DNA from 3 places in the Gordonia sp. ABKF26 genome. Region 1 is predicted to be linked to each of the others. Evidence: riboswitches for the same ligand, from Rfam matches in the RefSeq annotation. Region 1 holds a riboswitch; each other region holds the start of a gene.

Region 1 (7,806 bases):
GATCTCCGAGGCCCTGCGCGCTCACCGGCAGCCCTCCGGCAAGCAGGCGTGGGCACGAGCGGTCGAGTTGCTCGATCTCGTGGGCATCCCGGATCCGGCGCGGCGTGCCCGGTCCTTTCCGCACGAATTGTCCGGCGGGATGAGGCAACGGGTGATGATCGCGATGGCCATCGCCAACGATCCCGCCGTGATCATCGCCGACGAACCGACCACCGCACTCGACGTCACGATCCAGGCGCAGATCCTCGAGGTCCTGCGCACCGCGCAGCGGGAGACCGGTGCCGCCATGCTGCTGATCACCCACGATCTGGGGGTGGTCGCCGGCACCGCCGACGACGTCGTGGTGATGTACGCCGGTCGGGCGGTCGAAACCGCGCATGTCGAACCGATATTCGTCCGTCCGCGGATGCCGTACACGATCGGTCTGCTGGGCGCGGTTCCGCGGGTCGACCGCCGAACCGACACGCTCACCCCGATCCCGGGTGTGCCGCCGGCTCTCATCGACCTCGACGACGCCTGCCCGTTCGCACCGAGATGTCCACTCGCGGTCGACGACTGTCTGCGCGCCGAACCGGAACTGCGACCACTCGTGGGGGGCGGCGACGGTGTCGAGGACGACATGGCTCCCGGGCACAGCGCCGCCTGCATCCGTGCCGACGAGATCGGGGCGGACGGGCGGCTCGGCGGAACCCCGGTGTTCGACGGACCGGTGTTCGGCACGCAGGGGTTCGGTGCGGCGGCCCCTCGAGGCGACGAAGATCGTTCGTCAGCAACAGTTCTCGAGGTCGAACAGATGGTCAAGGTCTTTCCGCTCACCAGCGGCCTGCTTCGGCGCCGCGTCGGTTCGGTCCGCGCGGTCGACGGCATCTCCTTCGATGTACGACGCGGTGAGTCGATGGCGATCGTCGGCGAATCGGGAAGCGGGAAGTCCACGACCCTGCTCGAGATCATGAACTTCGCCCAGCCGGCCGGCGTGATCCGCATCGGCGGCGTCGACCCGGCATCGGTCCGCTCGCGTGCCGCACGAGCGTTGCGCCAGAAGGTGTCGATCGTCTTCCAGGACCCCTCGGACGCTCTCGACCCACGCTTCACCGCCTTCGACATCGTCGCCGAACCACTCCGTGCGCTCGGCCACCCGAAGGCCGAGACCGAGCGCGCCGTCGCCGATCTCATGCTTCGGGTGGGGCTCGACCCCGTCCACGCCGACCGGTTCCCGGCCGCGTTCTCGGGCGGGCAGAAACAGCGACTGGCCATCGCGCGGGCCCTGGCCACCGATCCGGAACTGATCATCCTCGACGAACCGCTGTCCGCGCTGGACGTCTCCGTGCAGGCCGACATCGTCAACCTCATCCGGCGGTTGCAGTCCGACGGTGACGTCGCCTACCTCGTCGTCGCGCACGACCTGTCGGTGGTGCGCCAGCTGGCGGACCGGATCGCGGTGATGTATCTCGGGGCGATCGTCGAAGAGGGGCCGACCGAACGCGTCTTCACCCGGCCGTTGCACCCCTACACACGGGCCCTGCTGTCGGCGGTCCCGATCCCCGACCCGCGAATCGAACGCGAGCGTCGGCCGATCGTGCTGAGGGGCGAACAACCCAGTCCCACCGAGGACATCGTCGGGTGCGGCTTCGCCGCCCGCTGCCCGTTGCACCGGGACCTCGACGACGCGCGACGCGAACGCTGCCGCTCGGTCGTCCCCCGATTGCGGACGACCGAGCAGGATCCGCACACCGATCACCGAGCGGCCTGCCACTTCGTGGAGCTCGACCCCGGCCCGGGGGGATCGACGTGAGACGGTTCTGGATCCTGCTGTCGGTGGTGGTGATCGCGGTCGGGTCCGTCGCGGGATGCGGTGCCGCGCTCGACACGTCAGCGGTGACCACCGAGGGCGCGTCGCTGAATCCGCAGCCGCGCGAGAACCTCCGCGACGGGGGCAGTCTCACGACCGCCATCACCGAGGTGTCCGCGCAGTGGAACACCTTCCACGCCGACGCTTCGGCCTACACTCTGGCGCTGTGGCGGTGGTACAACCCGAATCTGGCCTACTTCTCACCGGACGGCGAGTATTCGCCCAACCCCGACTACCTCACCGATGTCCGCACCGAGACCGTCGACGGCGACACCGTGGTCACCTACACCATCAATCCGCGGGCGTTCTTCAACGACGGGACGCCCATCGACTATCGGGCCTTCGTCGAGACCTGGCGGACCAGTAGGGGAATCGACGACCGATACATCGTGAGTTCGACCGACGGGTACAGCCAGATCGGCTCGGTCACCCGGGGGATCGACGACCGGCAGGCGATCGTGCGGTTCGACGGCGTGTATGCGTGGCCGGACGGTCTGTTCAATCTGGTGCTTCATCCGAAGGCGACTTCCCCGGACACCTACAACAAGGGATACGTCACGAACCCGCACACCGAATGGGGAGCCGGGCCGTACACGATCGCGTCCTACGATCCGAACGCGGGAACGGTTGTGTTCGAGCGCAATCCGAAATGGTGGGGCAAGCCCGGCAAACTCGACCGGCGGGTGTTCCGGCAGCTCGAGTCGCAGGCCGCACTCAACGCCTTCCAGAACGGTGAGATCGACGTCGCCGGAGTGGCGGCGAAGGATGCCCGTGCCCGCGTGCTGACCATGAACGGGATCGACATCCGGACGGCCGCCTCGCCTCAGCAGGCCCTGCTCGCGCTCAACCTGGACGCCCCGATCCTCGCCGATCGGACCGTGCGCGAGGCGGTGATGACGGCGATCGACCGAGAAACACTGGCGCGCATCCGGTTCACCGGTCTCAACTACACCGAGGAACTTCCCGGATCGCTGTCGCTGTATCCGTTCCAACCCGGCTATCGGGACAACCTGGCCGGTGTGGTCTCCTACGACCCGGATCGCGCCTCGGGTCTGCTCGATCAGGCGGGGTGGCGCATCGGGGACGACGGCATCCGGACCAAGGACGGAGCGCGGCTGTCACTGACCCTGCCGAATGTCGGCGACGACACCACCAGCGCCAACCTGTCACGCGCCCTGCAGGCGATCCTGGGCAAGGTCGGCATCGACCTCGTCGTGACCCAACGACCGTCAGCGGACTTCTCGAAGGTCGTGGTGAACAAGGAGTTCGACCTGTTCATGATGGGCTTCTCCTCGAGCGATCCGTTCGGGATGGCCTACTTCTGTCAGGTCTGGTGCAGCGACTCGCAGTTCAACCCCGCGGGCGCGGGGACACCCGAGCTCGACGCGCAGATCGAGGCCATGTCGCAGATCGGCGACCCGACAGCACAGATAGCCGCCGGGAACCGGGTCGAACACGAGGCGTTCCAGCAGTTCTCGAACCTGCCACTGTTCAACGGTCCCGCCATGGTGGCGGTGAAGGAAGGGCTGGCGAACTACGGGGCGGGTCAGTTCTACATCGGCCCGATCGAGGACATCGGCTGGGAGAAATGACGGGAGCGACCGGACGGTCGGCTAGTCCGCGGGCCCCGCGCTCAGTCGCCACAACGGATTGACCGGGCCGTGGCCGGCACCCAGCGGATAGGCGGCGGCCAGGCAGCGCGTGACCCAACCCTTTCCGAAACCGACCGCCTCGGGGACCGGGTAGCCGTGTGCGAGGGCGCTCGCGATCGCCGCGGCGAGGGTGTCGCCCGCGCCGTGGTCATGCGGGGTGTCGATCCGCTCATGACTGAGTTCGATGAACTGGTCACCGTCGTAGAGCAGGTCCGGGGACCGATCCGACGTCCGCAGGTGCCCGCCCTTGACCAGGGCCCACCGCGGCCCGAGATCGAGCAGTGCTCTGGCGGCATCGCGCTGCGAATCGGCGTCGGTGACCTCGATCCCGGTGATCAAGCGAACCTCGTCCAGATTGGGTGTCACGACCGTGGCGAGGGGGAACAGCTTGTGACGCAACGTGTCGAGCGCGGAGTCGGCGAGCAGCTGGTTTCCGTGCATCGATGCGCACACCGGGTCGACCACCAGCGGGACGGATGCATCGCGGCCGATGCCGCTCGCGCCGCACTGCTCGACGATGGCCTCGATGATCGGTGCCGACGCGAGCATGCCGGTCTTCGCCGCGGCGACACCGATGTCACCGGCGACGGAGTCGATCTGCGCCGCCACGGTCTGCGGTGAGATCTCTTCGAAACCGCGGACACCCAGCGAGTTCTGGACGGTCACCGCAGTCACCGCGACACACCCGTGCACCCCGAGCAGGGCGAAGGTGCGCATGTCGGCCTGGATTCCCGCACCACCACCCGAATCCGATCCGGCGATGGTCAGGACCCGAACGGGAGCAGAACCGGGCTGCGCAACAGGGAGTTCCACGAAGCCTTCCTTGTCGACCGTGCGTCGATCTCCGTCGACTGTGCGTTGTTTCGCGTTGACTGTGCGCATCACTCGCCACCAACCGTCTCGAGCGGCAGGTACACGCGGTTCCCGGCCTCGGTGAACTCCGCCGACTTCGCGGCCATGCCCTCCGCGATCGTGCGGTCGATGTCCTCGGCGGTGACGAGACCGTGTTCCTCGGCATAGGCGCGGACATCTGCCGAGATCCGCATCGAGCAGAACTTGGGCCCACACATCGAACAGAAGTGGGCGGTCTTGGCAGGCTCGGCGGGCAGTGTCTCGTCGTGGTACGCGCGAGCGGTGTCCGGATCGAGTGCGAGGTTGAACTGGTCGGTCCATCGGAACTCGAAGCGCGCCTTGCTGAGTGCGTCGTCGCGTTCCTGGGCTCGCGGATGGCCTTTGGCGAGGTCGGCGGAGTGCGCGGCGATCTTGTAGGTGATCACGCCGACCTTGACATCGTCGCGGTCCGGAAGTCCCAGGTGCTCCTTCGGAGTCACGTAGCAGAGCATCGCGGTGCCGGCCTGGGCGATCATCGCTGCCCCGATGGCCGAGGTGATGTGGTCGTACGCGGGTGCGATGTCGGTGGCGAGGGGGCCGAGGGTGTAGAACGGTGCCTCCTCGCACAGCTCCTCTTCCAAGCGCACGTTCTCCGCGATCTTGTGCATGGGGACGTGCCCCGGTCCCTCGATCATGACCTGCACGCCATGCGATTTGGCGATCGTGGTCAGTTCGCCGAGGGTGCGGAGCTCGGCGAACTGTGCTTCGTCGTTGGCGTCGGCGATCGACCCCGGGCGCAGACCGTCGCCGAGGGAGAATGTGATGTCGTAGCGCCGGAAGATCTCGCACAGCTCGTCGAAATGCGTGTACAGGAACGACTCCCGGTGATGTGCGAGACACCACGCGGCCATGATGGAACCGCCGCGCGAGACGATGCCGGTGACGCGCTTCGCGGTCAGCGGCACGTACCGCAGCAGGACGCCGGCGTGGACGGTCATGTAGTCGACGCCTTGTTCGGCCTGCTCGATGACGGTGTCGCGGTACAGCTCCCACGTCAGTGAGGCGGGGTCGCCGTTGACCTTCTCGAGTGCCTGATAGATGGGAACGGTGCCGACCGGGACCGGCGAGTTGCGCATGATCCATTCCCGCGTGGTGTGGATGTCTGCGCCGGTCGACAGATCCATGATGGTGTCGGCGCCCCATCTGGTGGCCCACACCATCTTCTCGACCTCGTCGGAGATGGAGCTCCGGACCGCCGAATTACCGATGTTCGCATTGACCTTCACCGCGAAGCGCTTTCCGATGATCATCGGCTCGGACTCGGGGTGGCGGTGGTTCGCCGGGATCACCGCGCGCCCGATCGCGACCTCGGAGCGGACCAGTTCGACGTCGACACCCTCCCGGGCGGCGATGAACCGCATCTCGGCGGTGACGATCCCGGCGCGCGCCCAGGCGAGCTGGGTGCTCGCGCCGTCGATCGGGTCGGGCCGGTGCCAGCTGTCGCGAATGGGTGCGAGGCCCTTCTCGACATCGATGTGTGCCGCGTCGTCGGTGTACGGCCCCGAGGTGTCGTAGACGTCGAGATGCTCACCATTGGTGAGGTGGATGCGGCGCTGCGGCACGCGCAGATCGTCGACCGAGAGGTGGTGTTTGACGCTGCCCTCGATGGGACCGAGGGTCAGGAACCCGGAATCGGCGGGTGCGCTGCTGTCGTATGTGGCGGATACAGGTGTACCCATGGCTCAACTCCCTACGCCGGCATTACCCGGACAGGTTCGAGCGGTCGGCGACCGCCCGTCGCCATCTCAGCCCTCGGTCATCGTGAGAGCCCCCGCGGTGTGTAGTTGTCGTGCGTCCGCAACCCTACATCGCCCGACGAGGCGGGCGGGCAGGGTGCGGCGAACCGTATCGATATGCGACAACCGAGCCATGGGGTCGGCAGTTACGGTTCCGTAAGGTACCGTGTGACCCGGATCACAGGCGGGTGTCATGTCGAGTCAGTGCCGGCGCGCGCCGATGGTCCGATGTCCGTGATCACGAGGTGAGGAGGGTCGGGTGCTCCGCAAGCATCGTCAGCGACCACCACAGTCGGCGAAGTCGATTCTGCAACAGATCTCGCAGGTGGTACACAACCCCGACCGCGACCGATTCGAACTCTGGGTGGCCGGCGATCTGGTCGGCGTTCTCGGGTACACGACCGAGACGGCCGACGGTCAGACGACCATCACCGTGCTGCACACCGTGCTCTACGACGAGTACAGCGGACACGGTCTCGCCACCCGGCTCACCCGCACCGTCGTGCACTACACCCGCGAACAGGGCGCCCGGCTGCGTCCGGTGTGCACGTTCACCAAGCGCTACCTCGACAGCCATCCCGGGATCGTCACCCTCGCTCCGGTGTGAGGGGTGCGCCGGCTCAGTCGGCGAGCAGGGTCTCGCGCAGCACCTTCTTGTCGATCTTGCCGACCGCGGTCACCGGGAGGGTGGTCACGATCCGCACCGCGTCGGGCAGTTTGAACGAGGCGAGTCCGCGCTCGGCGAGGAACGTGCGGATGGTCGCGAGCTCCAGCGGCTGGGCCGGGGGGTGCTCATGCGAGAGCACCACGGCGGCGCAGATCTTCTCCCCGAGTGCGTCGTCGGGTAGGCCGACCACCGCCACCTGTCGGACCGAGTCGTGGGCGAGGAGGTTCTCCTCGACGTCGTCGGCGGCGACGTTCTCGCCGGCCCGGACGATGGTGTCCTTGATGCGGCCGGTCACCGCGAGGTGGCCCGACGGCAGCCTCGTCACCTTGTCGCCGGAGCGATAGAAACCGTCCGGCGTGAAGGACTTCTCGTTGTGGGCTGCGGCCCGGTAGTAACCGCGGATCGTGTACGGCCCACGCACCAGGAGTTCACCTTCCGTGCCATCGGGGACGTCGTCGCCGTCCTCGTCGACCACGCGCACCTCGTCGAGCTCCGACATCGGCGAACCCTGCACCTGGTGAACAAGCTCGCGCGGTTCATCGAGACGGGTGTAGCAGATCAGACCCTCGGCCATCCCGAACACCTGCTGCGCGACGGGGCCGAGTGCGGCGTCGAGGGCGACGGCGTCGGGCTGGGCCAACTTGGCGCCGCCGACCTGCAGCAGGCGCAGCGAGCTGATGTCGGCGGGTTCCCACTCGGTCGCCGCGCACCAGAGTTGCGCGAGGGCGGGGACGAGCGACGTCACCGTGATGCGGTGTCGCTCGATCAGGTCGAAGGTGTTGTCCGGGCTGGGGTTGTCGGCGAAGACGATGTGCCCGCCGACGCCGACCACGCCGAGGATGCCCGGGCAGCTCAACGGGAAGTTGTGTGCTGCGGGCAGCGCGACGAGGTAGGTGTCGTCGGCGGTGAGGCCGGCGATGCCCGCCGACAGTCGCGCGTTGAGGTCGTAGTCGTCGTGCGTGCGGGCGATCAGTTTCGGCAGGCCGGTGGTTCCCCCCGAGACCAGGAACA
Region 2 (7,806 bases), 4.3 Mb from region 1:
CAGAAGTACTCCGTCGCAACCGAGTTCCATCGCCAGGGCCGCGTCGCTCGCGGTACCGATGCCGGCGTCGAGGATGACCGGCAGCGGGTCGTCGAAGCGGGTGCGGCAGTCGTCGACGATCATCTCGATGTTGTGCGGGTTGAGGATTCCGAGGCCGGTCCCGATGGGCGAGCCGAGTGGCATCACCGCGGCCACGCCGAGATCGGCGAGTCGCGCGGCCAGGACCGGGTCGTCATTCGTGTAGGCCAGGACGACGAATCCGTCCGCGACCAGGGCGGCCGCCGCGTCGACGAGCTCGATGGCGTCGGGCATCAGGGTGCGCTCGTCGGCGACCACCTCGAGCTTGACCCAGTCGGTCTCGAACGCCTCGCGCGCCAACTGCGCGGTCAGCACCGCCTCGGCGGTGGTGTGGCACCCCGCCGTGTTCGGCAGGACCGCGATGTCGAGCCTCCGCAGCAGGTCGAAGACCCCGGTGCCCGAGGCGGCGTCGACGCGGCGGACCGCGACGGTGGTGAGTTCGGTGCCCGATGCGACGAGTGCGCGTTCCAGGGTCGCGAGATTCGACGCGCCCCCAGTGCCGGTGATGAGCCGAGACGAGAACTCGCGGCCGCCGATCCGCAACGGGTCGGGTGTCAACTGGTCAGCCACCCTGCACCGCCGTGACGATCTCGACGACGGCGCCATCGGTCATGGTGTGCCGGTCCCAGCGGCCGCGCGGGACGACCGCGCCGTCCACCGCGACCGCGATCCCGCGATCCGGCAACCCGAGTCCGGCGACCACATCGCGCACCGAGGCGTCGGCCTCGACGTCCACTGTCTCGCCGTTCACCGTGATACTCATTCCTCGACTCCTTCCAGGATCGACAGGACCCGCTCCGCGGTACCGGGAGCGAGGACGATCCCATTGCGTCCGTGCCCGGTCGCCACGACCGTGCGGGCGTCCACGCGGGTGACGAGCGGTAACCCGTCGGCGGTGCACGGCCGCAGACCGGCCGCCGCTTCGGTCAGCTCATACGTCCGCAGCCCGGGCATCACCTCGATCGCGTCGGCCAGCAGGTCGGCGACCCCACCGGCCTGCGGCGTCCGGTCGGCCATCCCCTCCGCCTCGTACTGGGTCGCCCCGACGACGACCCCGTCCTCGCGCGGGACCACGTACACGGCGCGGCCGTGCAGGCGAGCCCGGACGACGTGGTCGGGCGGGGGCACCGACCACCGCGTGCGACGAAGCCGCAGGATCTCCCCCTTGGCCGGGTGCAGGTCGACGTCCGGCCACAGTGCCGCGGTGCCGAGTCCGGCGGCGAGCAGGACCTGCGCGTCGGGGCCCAGGTCGTCGACATCGGACAGGGACTCGAGGCGAGCGGAGACGAGTTCCACGCCGGCACTGGTGGCCGCGGCGCGCAGCGCCTCGAGCAGTCGACGGTTGTCCACCGACCATTCCCCGATCGCGCGGTAGCCACCGACGAGTCGAGAACTCAGTGACGGTTCCAGCGTTCGGATGTCGCGGCCGGTCACCGGCTGCAGCGCGGCATCGGTGCCGGGCTGACCGGACCAGACGAAGTCGGCGAGGTGTCGCAGATACTCGAGGTCGGTGGCCGAGGCCGCGACGAAGAGCGAGTCGGTGGCGGTGACGACGGCCGGATCGTCGAGTCGCTTCACGAGCGCAGGCCAGCGGCGGACCGACTCGACCGACAGGGCGAGCGATGCCTCCTCGCCGGGGATTCCCTCGCCGAGCGAACCGAGCATGCCGCCCGCGACCCACGAGGCGCGCTCCTCGGCGCCGGCGTCGAGTACGCGAACCCGCCACCCGGCGTCGGCCGCGGCGACCGCGCACGTCAACCCGATGACGCCGCCGCCCACGACCGTGAGCGGGCGGTGCGCACGCTTCTGCTGAGGGGAATTCACGCTGGAATCACCTTCCTTCGCCGGAATGACCCGGATCAGGTTCGACGGTCAGCGGATGGGTCCGCACTCTCAGCCCGGCCGATCCGGACTCCCGTGTGTTCGTGCGGTCCACCCTACGCCCGGGCCTCGGGCGTCCGGTTAGCCTGGTCGGCGTGACGACCCCGAACCCCACCACGTCAGCGTCCGCGGACTCCGGCCGCGCGGCGGACCGTCGTCGTCGGCTCTCCGCGGCCCGCCTCTACCTGTGCACCGACGCCCGGCGCGAACGCGGCGACCTCCTCGACTTCGTCGATGCCGCGCTAGCGGGCGGCGTCGACATCGTGCAGCTCCGTGACAAGAACTCACCGGGCGAACGCGAGTTCGGGACCCTCGAGGCGCGGGAGGAACTCGAGATCCTCGCCGGGTTGCGGGCCGTCGCCGATGCGCACGGCGCATTGCTGGCGGTCAACGACCGCGCCGACATCGCGGCGCTCTCCGGCGCCGATGTCCTGCACGTGGGACAGGGCGACCTCGCGCCGTCGGCGGCCCGCCGGATCGTGGGCCCGGAGGTGATCATCGGCGCCTCGACCCACGACCCCGAGCAAGCTGCCGCCGCGATCGCCGACGAGGACGTCGACTACTTCTGCGTCGGCCCGTGCTGGACCACGCCCACCAAACCCGGCCGCGCCGCCGCCGGCCTCGACCTCGTCTCCGCAACTTCGGAAATGCTGTCGGGGACACCACAATCGCCGAAGCCGTGGTTCGCCATCGGCGGCATCGACGCCGGCCGCGTCGGCGAGGTCACCGCACTCGGCGCCGAGCGCATCGTCGTCGTCCGAGCGATCACCGCGGCCGCGGACCCGGCCGCCGCGGCCCGCGACCTCGCCGGGATGCTGTAGCGGCTCACCGCCGGCCGCGGGCAAACACGTTTGCCCGGTCGATACCTCGGGTCTATGGTGGACCGATCATGTTGTGCATCACGAGCGTTCTCGTAACCCGCCGCAGCGGGGTCTGACTCTGACCGACCCCCCGCTGCGGGTCGGTTGCGCTCTCCAGTCGGTCATCCGTTCTTCGACCGAAATCGGTTAATGAGATGCACCCTCTTCATCTGTCCCATCCATCCTGTTCGTGGCATGAGTGCGGCGACCGCCGCGGTGACGATCTGTTCACCGAGCGGTACGGACGTCCGCTTCCCCCTGGAATGCACGAGGAGGCGACCGGGATGACCTGGCAGGAATTCACCGACGAATGCTCCCGCGGCGGCGCGATCCGGCTCGGATCATGGTCGGTCGTGTCGTGTCCGGGCGACCTGGTCGAGTGCCGGGCGACGCTCGCGATCGCCGACCGCATCAGGTCGTGCAGCGCGGTCGCCGCCGGTCCGGTCGGCGCGATGACCTCGATCCTCCACGACGTCGGCGCCCCGGTTCAGATCGTCCGCCTGCATCAGCGGGTGGTCGACGGCGTGGTCACGACGTTCCTGCTGTGCGAGAACGACGGCCGCCAGGCGTGGGCCGCCGGCGAGGGTGCGAGCGGCGACGAGGCGAACGTCCACGCCCTGATCGCCGGCGCGAACCGTCTGCTGGACGCCGATCGTGTCGGGGTCTGACGGGTAGGGAGCGGGACTCAGCTCTGGGGGTCGAGCATCGCGATGCGCTCGCGAAGCGTGGGCCAGGCGAGCCCGAACGCCGGGTGCAGCGGCAGCTGGTCGACGCGCTTCTCGTCGACCCACCGCAGCTCGGTGGATTCGAAGTTGGCGACCGTGCGGACCGGCGAATCGGTCTCGGCGATCACGGTCGTGTAGGTCCATCCGCCGGGTGACTCGTGGGTGACGACGGCCGCGACGACGCGCAGATCGTCGCCGGTGATGCCGGCTTCTTCCTCGGCTTCGCGAATCGCCGTGTCGACGGCGCCTTCGTGCGAGTCGCGCGCGCCGCCGGGCAGCGCCCATGTCCCGCCCTGGTGCGACCAGGCGGCGCGATGCTGGAGGAGCACACCGGTCGATCCCTCCGGCAACGGCGCCCGCAGCAGCAGACCTGCCGCGCCGTGGACACCCCAATATCGTGAACCGTCGGGATCGATCACCCAGCCGTCGCCGTCGCCGCGCACCACGCCTCCTCGCAACCCGATCGCGTCGACCGGGTGCCTCCACCGTAAGTGAGACGCGCGCCACCTGCCAGGGAGTCCGCGCAGCGCTTGCGGATCCCGGGTGGCGAACCCTGAGGCGACCCGGTTGCACGCACTGCGAGCCGAACGGTCGAGGTCGGCGACGCGGGGCCGGTCGAGCCCGGAGGAACCCCGCCCGATGGCATAGGGTGAAACACGCACGACCCGGTGAACGATGACCCAGATGACACAACACCTGGCGTTGATCGCCCGGTCACGCGAATCCGGAACGGGGAACCGGTGACCGTACGACCGCACCGGAGACGATCCAGCGTTCGAGAAGGGATCAGGTAGGTGACCGGCGACGCGTCCTCCGTGCGGACGGCGCTGACGCGTGGCGGTCGCACGATCCGACCGGCGCAATCCTCACCCCCGATCCGACAGGTGCTCGCCGACCGGCGCGAACTCGTCGCCACGGCCCGGGAACGCGCCCAGTCGCCCTTCCAGACCCTCCGGCACTTCGCGGTCACCACCCCCGGCAAACTCATCATCATCTGCGGCATCCTGGCGCTCGGCTGTCTGAGCACCGGGCTGTACGCGTCGACGGTTCTCGAGGACCGCACCCAGACCCTGCAGCGCCTCATCGATCGGACCGAACCGCTCGCCGAGGCCGCACAGGTCCTCTACAGCTCGCTGTCGATCGCCGACGCCTCCGCGAACGCCGCGTTCATCTCGGGCGGTCTCGAGACGCCCGAGTTGCGGCAGCGTTACTCCGACGCGCTGGCGACGGCGTCGTCGTCGTTGATCCTGGCGACCGGTACGTCCAGCGAACCCGGTTCCGGCATGGCGTCGGACCGGGCGGAGCAGGCAGTCAGCGCCGACCTCGAGACCCTATCCACCTCGATCCCGGTGTACAGCGGTCTCATCGAGACGGCGCGAACCAACAACCGACTCGGCAACCCGGTCGGCTCGGCGTACCTCGGCCAGGCGTCGTCGATGATGCAGGACGAGATCCTCCCGGCCGCACAGCGCCTGTACGAGCGGCGTTCGATGGCCATCGCCGATCCCCAACACACGCTCACCCGCCCGCCGTGGACCGTGTACGCGCCACTGTTGTTCCTGCTCGCCGCGCTGGTGCTGACCTCGCGCTACCTCGCACGCCGAACCCGCCGCCGGTTCAACCTCGGGATCGTCGCGGCCATCTTCGCCCTCAGCATCGGGACGCTGTGGCTGCTCGCCTCCGGCCTGATGTCGGTGGCGGCGACCAGCGACGCCCGCACCGAGGGCGCCGACCCGCTCCGCGACCTGACCGCTGCCCGCATCCTCACCCAACAGGCCCGGTCGGCGGAGACGCTGTCGCTGATCCGCCGCGGCGACCAGGGCGGACTCGAACGCAGCTTCTCCGCGGCGACCAGCGAGATCGGCAACATCGTCGACGACGTGCGCGGCGGAACCGAGGACGGCGACAGTGCGGTCACCGCCGAGCAGCTGGACACGGTGACCGCGGCGCTGACGGAGTGGAAGCGCACCGACGCCGCCGTCCGCCGCTACATCCAGACCGGGAACTTCGGTCTCGCCCGCCTGCACACCGTCGGCGACGGACCGGACAGCTCCGCGCGCGCCTACACCGCGGTCGACACCGCGCTGGTCGACGCGATCACCACCGCACGGAACTCGTTCCGCGACGACATCAACACCGCGCAGCGCGTCCTCGGGTTCACCGGCACCGGCATCCTGCTGCTCACCGTCTTCGCCGGTGTCGCGATCGTGGGCGGTCTCATCCCCCGGATCCGGGAGTACCGATGACGACCATGCCCGCACCTCATACCCCGTCACGTCATCGCCTGCTGACCTTCGTGGTCCTGCTCGCGCTCACCGGCCTCGTCGCCACGGGGTGCGTGCGGTTTCCCGCACCCGAATCGCCCCCGCCCACCGCCACCGCCGGACCACCGGTGCTGCCCGGCGTCCAGGTCGACGTGCCGGTCGAACCACTGCCGAGTTCCGAGGCCTGCAATGCGACCCTGACCCTTCGGCCGCCCGCCCAGATGCCGCTCCCGCGCCAGATGCCGCCGAACTCGACGATGGCCGGGATCCTGGAACGCGGCCGGCTCATCGTCGGCCTCGACATCGGCTCCAACCTGTTCAGCTTCCGCGACCCGATCACCGGCGACATCCAGGGCTTCGACGTCGACATCGCGCACGAGATCGCCGGCGCCATCTTCGGCGACGACCGTCGCGTCGAGTTCCAGGTCCTGAGCTCCGCCCAGCGGATCGACGCCCTGCGGGACATGACGGTCGACGTGGTGATCAAGACGATGAGCATCACGTGCGACCGGTTGCGCGACATCAGCTTCTCGGCTCCCTATTACGTTGCCTCGCAGCGCATTCTGTCATTCCGGAATTCGAATGTCACCGGCCCGGCGCAGCTGGCGGACAAGCGTGTCTGCGCGGCGCGCGGGACGACCTCGATCGGCCGCATCCAGGCCATCCAGCCCCGCGCCACCATCGTCAGCACGACGACCTGGGCCGACTGCCTGGTGCTGATGCAACAGGGGCAGATCGACGCGGCGACCACCGACGACGCCATCCTCGCGGGTCTGGCCGCACAGGACCCGTGGTTGCGGGTCGTCGGCCCCAGCCTCGGGGAGGAGTTCTACGGCGTCGGAATCCCGAAGGGCCAGGACGACATGATCCGGTTCGTCAACGGGGTCCTGGAGCGCATCCGCGTGACCGGTCGCTGGCAGGAGATCCGCGACCGGTGGTTGTCCATCCTCGACAGCGGGTACGGCGCGCCCCAGCCGTACTACCGGGACTGATGCCCATGGACGGCGCAGCGCGCAACGATCACGACACCGACGATGTCCGCCACGATCCGGCGGGCGACGATCGGGGCGAGGACGATCGGGGCGAGGACCTCGGCACCCAGCGCGTCTCGCTCGACGCGCTTCTCGGCGAGGACGAGATCGGGCAGGACGAGGTCGGCGAGGTCGGCGAGGTCGGCACCCAGAAGGCCGACCTCGCGGCGCTGACCGCCGGCTCCGACGACACCACCGACCCGCGGCCCGGTCGGCGCACCGACCCCGATGTCGGAACACAGGCTGTCGCACCGGTGTTCACCGTCGGGGTGGACCCCGACGATCGGACCGACCGCGTCGTGCGGTCCCGTCCGGCCGTACCCCATCCGGAGCCCGACTCGGGTCCGCTCGGCCGGCGACTCGTGCCGCGCCGCCGTCCTCCGGTGCACGAACGCAGGCTCGGCAGCGGCCTGGTCGAGATGCCGAAGATCACCGACATCGAACCCGAGGACGCCGTCATCGACGACCCGGTGATCGCCGACAACAAGCGGTTCTGCTGGCGCTGCGGCAAACCGGTCGGCCGCGTCGAGGGCGAGGGCGCCGGACCGCCGACCGGTGATTGCGGGAACTGCGGCGCGCGATATTCGTTCGTTCCCGGTCTCGCTCCCGGCACGCTGGTCGCCGACCAGTACGAGATCGCCGGTGCGATCGCCCACGGCGGCCTGGGCTGGATCTACCTGGCCATCGACCGCAATGTGAGCGATCGGCCCGTCGTCCTCAAAGGCCTGCTGAACTCCTCGGATTCCGAGGCGCAGCGCGTCGCGGTCGCCGAGCGGCAGTTCCTGGCCTCGGTGAACCATCCCGGGATCGTCAAGATCTACAACTTCGTCGAGCACGTCGACGACGATGACCGTTTCGGCTACATCGTGATGGAGTACATCGGCGGTCAGACGCTCAAGCAGATCACCGCAGGCGACCCGGACAACTCGTTGCTCTCGGTCGAGCAGGGTCTGGCCTACATCCTGGA
Region 3 (7,806 bases), 3.7 Mb from region 1:
GGCGAAGGCCCGCGCCGAGGTTGGGGACGCGCTCCGGCTTCCGTACTCGGACAACAGCTTCGATGTGGTCCTGATGAGCGAGATCCTCGAGCACATCCCGACCGACGAAGGCGCGATCACCGAGATGGTGCGCGTCCTGAAGCCGGGGGGAGTCGCCGCGGTCACCGTGCCGCGCTACTGGCCGGAGAAGGTGTGCTGGGCCCTGTCCGACGAGTACCACGAGGTCGAGGGCGGGCACGTCCGCATCTACAAGGCATCCGAACTCGCGGGCAAGCTGCAGCGCGCCGGACTCGAGGTCACCGGCACCGACCACGCGCACGCGCTGCACGCACCGTACTGGTGGCTGAAATGTGCTGTGGGCGTTGAGAACAAGGACAACGTCCTGGTGAAGGGTTATCACCAGCTGCTCGTCTGGGACATGATGAGCAAGCCGTGGCTGACCCGCGTCGGGGAGCAGGTGCTCAACCCGCTCATCGGCAAGTCGGTGGCCCTGTACCTGCGCAAGCCCGAGACCGCCACCGCGTCTTCATGACGAGGCCCTCCAGGACGGGAGTCGCATGACGACCGCTCCGGCGGTCCCCGGTGTGGTCACGGCCGAGCAGATGCACGCCACCGGCGCCGCGATCGTCGGCATGCAGGAGGAGTCGGGGGCGCTGCCCTGGTTCCCCGGCGGGCAGACCGATCCGTGGGATCACATCGAATCGGCGATGGCGCTGTCGGTCACGGGTTTTCACGCCGAGGCCGAGGCCGCCTACGACTGGTCGCGACGTAAGCAGCGCGACGACGGGTCCTGGCCGATCCGTACCGTCTGCGGCAAGGTCGAGGACGCCGGGACCGACAGCAACTTCTGCGCGTACATCGCGGTCGGGGTGTGGCACCACTACCTGATCACCGGTGACGACGCGTTCCTGCAGAAGATGTGGCCGGTCGTCTGGTCGGCGATCGACTGTGTCCTGCGTTTCCAGCGGGAGGACGGGGCGTTTCGCTGGGGTGGCGACCACCGCACCGGAGCGATGTTCGGCGAGGCCCTGATCACCGGCAACGCCAGCATCTTCCAGGCTCTGGACTGTGCGATACGCATCGCGGGCGAGATGGACCAGCCCGACGAGACCTGGACAGCCGCACACAGCCTGCTCGGGGATGCCATCCGGTCCGATGTCGGGCGCGAGGAGTGGCAGATCTTCACCCCGCCGTCGGAGCATTCGATGGACTGGTACTACCCGATCCTCGGCGGAGCCGTGCGGGGCCGCGAAGGTCAGGAACTGATCGCTCGCCGCTGGGAACAGTTCGTCGTCCCCGGCAAGGGTGTCCGATGCGTGGACCATCGGCCCTGGGTGACCGGTGCCGAGACCTGTGAGCTGGCCCTTGCTCTGGACTCGCTCGGCGACACCGCCGACGCCATCGAGCTCATCGCCTCGATCCAGCACCTCCGTGATCCGGACGGATCGTATTGGACCGGGCTGGTGTTCGCCGACGGCAAGCGCTGGCCGGTCGAGAAGAGTTGCTGGACTTCGGCCGCCGTCGTCCTCGCGGCCGACGCGGTGAGCCGGACGAGCGTCGCGAACGGGATCTTCCGGGATGTCCGTCAGCGTCTGGTCGCACCGACACCCTGACCGGTGACCCGGCGGGCGGTCATTCCGCGAGCGTCGAGCCCGAGTCGCTCTGCTCGGCAAGGGCGCGCCGGGCCTCGTCGTGCAGCACTGCTCGCAGATCCTCTTCGAGCGCAACGAATTCCGGTGAGGTGAGGACCGCGAGTTCCCGCGGCCGCGGGAGCTCGACGCGCGCTTGGCGGACGACGGTCGCCGGTCGGGCGGACAACACGATGACCCGGTCGGAGAGGTAGATGGCCTCACGGATGTCGTGGGTGATCATCAGCACCGTCCACCGGTAGCGTTGCCATACCGACTGCAGCCACGACTGCATCTCCGTCCGGGTCAACGAGTCCAGGGCGCCGAACGGTTCGTCGAGCAGCAGCAGATCGCGGTTCTGCACGACCGTGCGGAGCAGGGCGGCCCGCTGTCGCATCCCCCCGGACAGCTGAGACGGGCGCGCGTCCTCGAACCCGGACAACCCGAAGGTCGGGAAGAGCTCCGCCGCCCGGCGACGGGCATCGGCTGCCGGCACACCCTGTACCTGCAGGCCGAGGATCGTGTTGTCGAGGATCGTGCGCCAGGGGAACAGGAGATCCTTCTGCGGCATGTACGCGCAGTGTCCGGCGATCGCGGCGTCGCCGCCGACGGTGACGCTGCCGGAGTCGGGTACGTCGAGCCCGGCGAGCATGCTGAAGATGGTGCTCTTGCCGCAGCCACTCGGTCCGATGACGGAGACGAACTCGCCGGGCTCCGCCGTGAACGAGACCGCGTCGAGCACGTGACGCGGAGGTTGCTCGCGGCCGCTCGGGGGGAAGGATTTCGTCAGCCGGTCCACGACGAGCCGGCGAGCGTCGTCGGTCATGAGGGCTCGGTCTTCTCGGCACGAGCCCACGGCACGACGACGCGTTCGATCGCGAATGTCAGCAGATACAACCCGACGCTGATGACGGCCGTCACCAGCACGGCCGCGAGCACGAGGTCGGTGCGGAACGAGTTCTTCTGGAGGCTCATGTAGATGCCGAGCCCCTGGCTGGCGCCGACGTACTCGGCGAACACGGCACCGACCACCGCGTAGGTGATGCCGATCCGCAGCGCCGTGAAGAACCGGGGGAGCGCGGACGGCAGGCGCACGTAGCGGAAGATCTGCCGGCGGGTGGCGCCCATGCTCCGCAGGAGTGCGCCGGCCTCGCGATCGGCGGCCGCGAACCCCTCGATCAACCCGATCGCCATCGGGAAGAAGGTGACAAGGGCGATGACCAGCACCTTCGGTAGCACGCCGAAGCCGAACCAGATGATCATGAGCGGGGCGATCGCGATGATCGGCAACGTCTGCGACGCGACGAACAGGGGCACGAAGGCTCGCCGCAGGGTGGGCGAGAAGTCGACGATGATCGCCAGTACCCATGCCAGGACCAGTGACACCGCGAAGCCGATCAGGGTGACCTGAAGCGTCGCCCCGGCGTGCACCCCGATCTCGTCCCGATGCGCCCACCCTTGGCCCGCGACCCGGGACGGCGACGGCAGCAGTTGCGGTCGGACCCCGCTGAGGTCGACATAGACCTGCCAGGCCGCGACGAGTACCACCACCGCCACGATCGCGGGCGCGGCCCGCCGGAGGCCGGTGCTAGCGGGACGCGTCGAGGTAATCATTGGTGAAGTAGGTCGACCAATCCGGCTCGGCTGTGAGCGCGGACCCGTCCGGACCCGTGAGAAGCCCACTGCGGTAGAGGAACCCGGAGTTCCCGGCCCACTGCTCGAGCGTCTGCCCGCCCACCCGGCCGTTCGCGTCTTTCATGTACTGGGCGGCGAGCATCCGCTGGCTCTCGACGACCAGCTTCTCGTCGTTGAACGCGCCCGGATTGGCGGCGATGAGGTCGCGGGCGGCGGCATCCGGGTCGTCGGCCGCAGCCTGGTAGCCGCGTTGCAGCGCCCGTACGAACCGGCCCGCACGCTCCGGGTTCTCGTTCAGCCAGTCCTCGTTGGCGTCGACGACGATCGCGTAGGCCTCCGGGAAACCGAAGTCCGTGTAGTGGAAATACCTCATCGGCGTTCCGTGGTGCTCGGCCTCGATGCCCTCCCAGGCGAGATACGAGACGGTGAAGTCCGCCTTCCCGGAATAGACGGCCTCGTATGCGGAGGTGCCGAGGGTGACCGAGGTGAATTCACCTGTGCCGCCGTCGTTCCGGATCACCCGCTTGAGTGTCTCCACCTCACCGGGGTCACCGAACCCGGCATAGGTCTTGCCGTCGAGGTCCTTCGGGCTCGTGATGTCGGCGCGGTCGGCGCGGACACCGATACCTGTCGCCCACCGCTGTAGTGGTGCCAGCACGGAGATCGTGTGCGCGCCCGATGCCCGAGAGAAGGTGGACGAACTGTGGGTGCTGATCCCGAATTCGGCGTTCCCCGCGTCCACGACGGTGTCGACGGAGGTGTTGTTGTAGGGCAGGATCTCGACGTCCAGGCCGGACTCGGCGAAGTACCCGCGCTGTTGCGCCACGAACAGGCCTGTGTGATTGGTGTTCGGGGTCCAGTCGAGCGCGAACCGGATGGTGTTGTCGGAGGCGGTGTCCGACCCGCACGCGGTGGCCGTCGACAACACCGCGACGGTGGCAACGAGGCAGGCCAGGACGCGGCGCACGCGGCCGGTCATGCGGCGGGCCATGCGTAGGGGTTCAGCGCGGTGTCCCAGAACATGAGCTCGTACCGGGTGGCGATGGTGAACGCCGCGGACATCGCAGCCCGTTCCGGCGCGCCGGCCGACGCCGCCGCCGCATCCACCAGTTCCCTTGCCCGGGCGGCGGATTCCTGGAACTCCGGGGCGTCGTAGGTGGTCACCCACTGGGCATACGGGTGCTTCGGGTCGGCGGCGAGGACCTCGGCGGCGCTCGCCGCCAGTCCCCGGCCGACGTCGGCGTAGATCCAGAAGCAGGGCAGCGCCGCGGCGGCACCGACCGCGTACGACTCGGTCGCTGCGGTGGCGATCAGGTAGGACACATAGGCCAGGCACGCGGTCGACGGCTCGGGCTCACCCTGCCGCGGCGGCAACTGGCCGCCCCCGAGCAGGTCGCCGTGCAGGGCGACCTCGACGGTGGCCGCGGTCGACGACGAGTTCGCCCAGAATGCCGCGGTCTGCGGGTCGGGCGACTTCGACGCCAGGATCGCGAGTGCTTTCGAGTACCCGGCCAGGTACAGCGAGTCCTGCTCCAGGTAGGTGCGGAACACCTCGAGGGGCAGCGTGCCGTCTCCGAGGCGGTGCAGGAATTCGAGATCGTCGATCGACGCTCGCAGAGCTGTCGTCTGTTCCCACAGGTGGTCGGTGAAGCGGCCGGGATCCGGCGCGTGCGCATGCAAAGACATGACATCCCTTCGTCAGCATTACCTGGACAGGTTCTCGGGTCTCATCTCAGCCCCGCAGTTGCGGAGCACCCCGTGTCAGAACGCACCCAGGCTAGCAGAGGGATTCGGGCCTCTACACGACTGCCGGAGCGATACCCAACTTTCCCGCGAGTTTCGCGAGGTAACCGGTCGCGCGCTCCACCGAGTCGTCGGGCAGGCCGTACAGCACTGTCGTGACACCGATCTCGCGCCACTTCTCGAGTTTCTCGGGAACCGGTCGGAAGTCGAGGACGACGATCTCGGGATCGCCGGTGCGACCTGCGTCGGCCCAGATCTGCTTGAGCAGCGACACCGAACCCTCGATGTCCTCCTCGCCCGGGGTGGTGATCCAGCCGTCGGCGCTGCGCGCGATCCACTTGAAGTTCTTCTCGTTGCCCGCCGCACCCACCTGGACCGGGATGTGCGCCTGGGTCGACTTGGGCCACGCCCAGCTGGGACCGAATTGCACGAATTCGCCGTCGTATTCGGCTTCTTCCTCCGACCACAGCGTCGACATCGCCTCGAGGTACTCGCGCAGCATGGTGCGCCGGCGCTTCGGCGGCACGTTGTGGTCCGCGAGTTCGTCGAGATTCCAGCCGAATCCGACGCCGAGGGTCACCCGTCCGTTCGAGAGGTGATCGAGGGTCGCGATGGTCTTGGCCAGCGTGATCGGATCCGATTGCACCGGAAGGGCGACCGCCGTGGCCAGACGGATGCGTTCGGTGACCGCGGCGGCGGCGGCCAGCGATGTCCACGGGTCGAGCGTGCGCATGTACCGCTCGTCGGGCAGGGTCTCGTCACCGGTGCGCGGGTGCGCCGCGTCGCGCCTGGTGGGGATGTGCCCGTGTTCGGGAACGTAGTAGGAAGCGAATCCCGCGTCCTCGATGAGTGGGGCGAGGACGTGCGGCTTCAATCCGCGATCACTGGTGAACTGCACGATCCCGAAATCCATGGTGCCCTCCGACGGCGTCGTTCGGCCGCCCGGGACGGCCGGACGGTTGACTGGACACCAGTCTAGGTGATTGGCGTCACCCAGACCAGAGGAGGACCAGGGCTCGGACGCGGTCAGTGGCGTGGATCGGTGCGGAACCCGGGGAGGATGAAGACCTCGAGGTGTCGTCGGACCTGGGATGCGTCGTCGATGTCGACGGTCTCACCTGGCGACGTACCCAGGCTGATCAGCACGCGGGCAACCCATTCGGACACCTCGCGCAGGTCATGTCCCGGATGGATCTCGCCCCGGTGCGCGGCGTGCTCGACGAACGGGAACCAGAACGCGGCGAGGTCGGGGACGAGCTTGACGACGCCCACGCCGGCGCATTCGGCGAACTCGGTCGGTTCGTCGGTGCGCAGCCGCATGAGCAGGGTTCCGGGGTCGTCGTACGCGCCGCGGCCGATCCGCACACCGGCAGTGAGCCGGCCCGCCAAGTCGTCGATCCCGTCGAGTTCGGCGCGTGCGTCCCGCCAGAAGGACTCGGTGAGGCGCACGATGGTGGCACCGATCATGGACGGTTTGTCGGGATAGTGCCGATAAAGCCACGCGCGCGAGACCCCGGCCGTCTCGGCCACCTGCTGCATCGTCGTCGCGCGAATCCCCTTGTCGGCGAGCAGCTTCTCCGTCGCATCGAGTAGGCGGTCCTGGACCGTGGTGGTCGGGGCTTCGGTCACGGACACTCCTGCGGTCACGGTCTGCGCGCACTGCTGCGTACTCGTCGGCGGTTCCGGCGAACGGACGACGGCGTCGTAGACAGTTCGCGGATTCTGTGTACACGATACGTCGCATCGTGTAGACACAAACCAGAATCTGTCTACACGCATGACCGAGACCCAGACGACCGAACCACGACGTGTCCGACGAGGGGGCAGTGTGCCTTTACCAACCACCGCGATCATCGGGGCCGGCATCAGCGGTCTGACCGCAGGCAAGATGCTCACCGATTACGGCGTTCCGTACACATGCTTCGAGAGTTCCGACCGGGTCGGCGGCAACTGGGCGTTCGGCAATCCGAACGGCCACAGCAGCGCATACCGCTCGTTGCACATCGACACCTCCAAACACCAACTGTCGTTCCGGGACTTCCCGATGCCCGACGAGTACCCGGACTTCCCGCACCACACCCAGGTGAAGGCCTATCTCGACTCGTACGCGGAGGCCTTCGACCTCTACTCGTCGATCGAGTTCACCAACGGCATCGAACACGCGACCCGACTCGACGGCGGCGGCTGGGAACTGCAGACCCAGCTGGGCGAGCGACGCCGGTTCGATCTGCTAGTCGTCGCCAACGGGCACCACTGGGACCCCCGGTGGCCGGACTTCCCGGGCGAGTTCGACGGCATCGAGATGCACGCCCACCACTACATCGACCCGCGCACCCCGCACGACTTCATGGGCAAGCGCATCCTGGTCGTCGGACTCGGCAACAGCGCGGCCGACATCGCCGTCGAGCTGTCGTCGAAGGCACTGGACAACAAGCTGACCCTGTCCACGCGGTCGGGTGCATGGATCGTCCCGAAGTACTTCGGCGGCAAACCGGCCGACAAGTACTACCGGTCGACGCCGTACCTGCCCACGTCGTGGCAGCGGAAGTTCGTCCAGGTCATGCAGCCCGTGACGGCAGGACGTCCCGAGGACTACGGACTACCGACGCCCAATCACAAGTTCTTCGAAGCACATCCGACCCAGTCGGTCGAGCTGCCGCTCCGGCTCGGCTCCGGCGACGTCATCCCCAAGCCCAACATCAACCGATTCGACGGCTCGACGGTCCACTTCGACGACGGCACCTCCGACGATTTCGACATCATCATCTACGCAACGGGATACAACATCACCTTCCCGTTC

Evidence for each region. A riboswitch is a leader RNA that binds a small molecule or an ion and turns the genes downstream of it on or off. The one in region 1 is predicted to bind thiamine pyrophosphate.
Region 2: it holds a riboswitch for thiamine pyrophosphate, as region 1 does, so the genes downstream of both, thiO (glycine oxidase ThiO) here and thiC (phosphomethylpyrimidine synthase ThiC) in region 1, are expected to answer to the same signal.
Region 3: it holds a riboswitch for thiamine pyrophosphate, as region 1 does, so the genes downstream of both, AB4Z55_RS08010 (TenA family protein) here and thiC (phosphomethylpyrimidine synthase ThiC) in region 1, are expected to answer to the same signal.

The regions. Positions count from the first base shown of each region.
Region 1 covers NZ_JBGCVZ010000003.1:5,386,117-5,393,922, reverse strand. Annotated here, with positions in the region: gene AB4Z55_RS25025 (dipeptide ABC transporter ATP-binding protein) at 1-1,792, shown strand, start outside; gene AB4Z55_RS25020 (ABC transporter family substrate-binding protein) at 1,789-3,441, shown strand; gene thiD (bifunctional hydroxymethylpyrimidine kinase/phosphomethylpyrimidine kinase) at 3,463-4,383, opposite strand; gene thiC (phosphomethylpyrimidine synthase ThiC) at 4,383-6,071, opposite strand; TPP riboswitch at 6,063-6,177, opposite strand; gene AB4Z55_RS25005 (GNAT family N-acetyltransferase) at 6,388-6,735, shown strand; gene AB4Z55_RS25000 ((2,3-dihydroxybenzoyl)adenylate synthase) at 6,749-7,806, opposite strand, start outside.
Region 2 covers NZ_JBGCVZ010000003.1:1,059,051-1,066,856, reverse strand. Annotated here, with positions in the region: gene AB4Z55_RS05405 (thiazole synthase) at 1-648, opposite strand, end outside; gene thiS (sulfur carrier protein ThiS) at 641-841, opposite strand; gene thiO (glycine oxidase ThiO) at 838-1,902, opposite strand; TPP riboswitch at 1,897-2,007, opposite strand; gene thiE (thiamine phosphate synthase) at 2,055-2,780, shown strand; gene AB4Z55_RS05385 (hypothetical protein) at 3,104-3,487, shown strand; gene AB4Z55_RS05380 (NUDIX hydrolase) at 3,505-3,987, opposite strand; gene AB4Z55_RS05375 (hypothetical protein) at 4,339-5,790, shown strand; gene AB4Z55_RS05370 (glutamate ABC transporter substrate-binding protein) at 5,787-6,800, shown strand; gene AB4Z55_RS05365 (tetratricopeptide repeat protein) at 6,806-7,806, shown strand, end outside.
Region 3 covers NZ_JBGCVZ010000003.1:1,657,305-1,665,110, forward strand. Annotated here, with positions in the region: gene AB4Z55_RS07985 (class I SAM-dependent methyltransferase) at 1-532, shown strand, start outside; gene AB4Z55_RS07990 (prenyltransferase) at 558-1,613, shown strand; gene AB4Z55_RS07995 (ABC transporter ATP-binding protein) at 1,633-2,454, opposite strand; gene AB4Z55_RS08000 (ABC transporter permease) at 2,451-3,242, opposite strand; gene AB4Z55_RS08005 (ABC transporter substrate-binding protein) at 3,217-4,242, opposite strand; gene AB4Z55_RS08010 (TenA family protein) at 4,239-4,949, opposite strand; TPP riboswitch at 4,937-5,032, opposite strand; gene AB4Z55_RS08015 (LLM class F420-dependent oxidoreductase) at 5,062-5,919, opposite strand; gene AB4Z55_RS08020 (TetR/AcrR family transcriptional regulator) at 6,033-6,641, opposite strand; gene AB4Z55_RS08025 (flavin-containing monooxygenase) at 6,835-7,806, shown strand, end outside.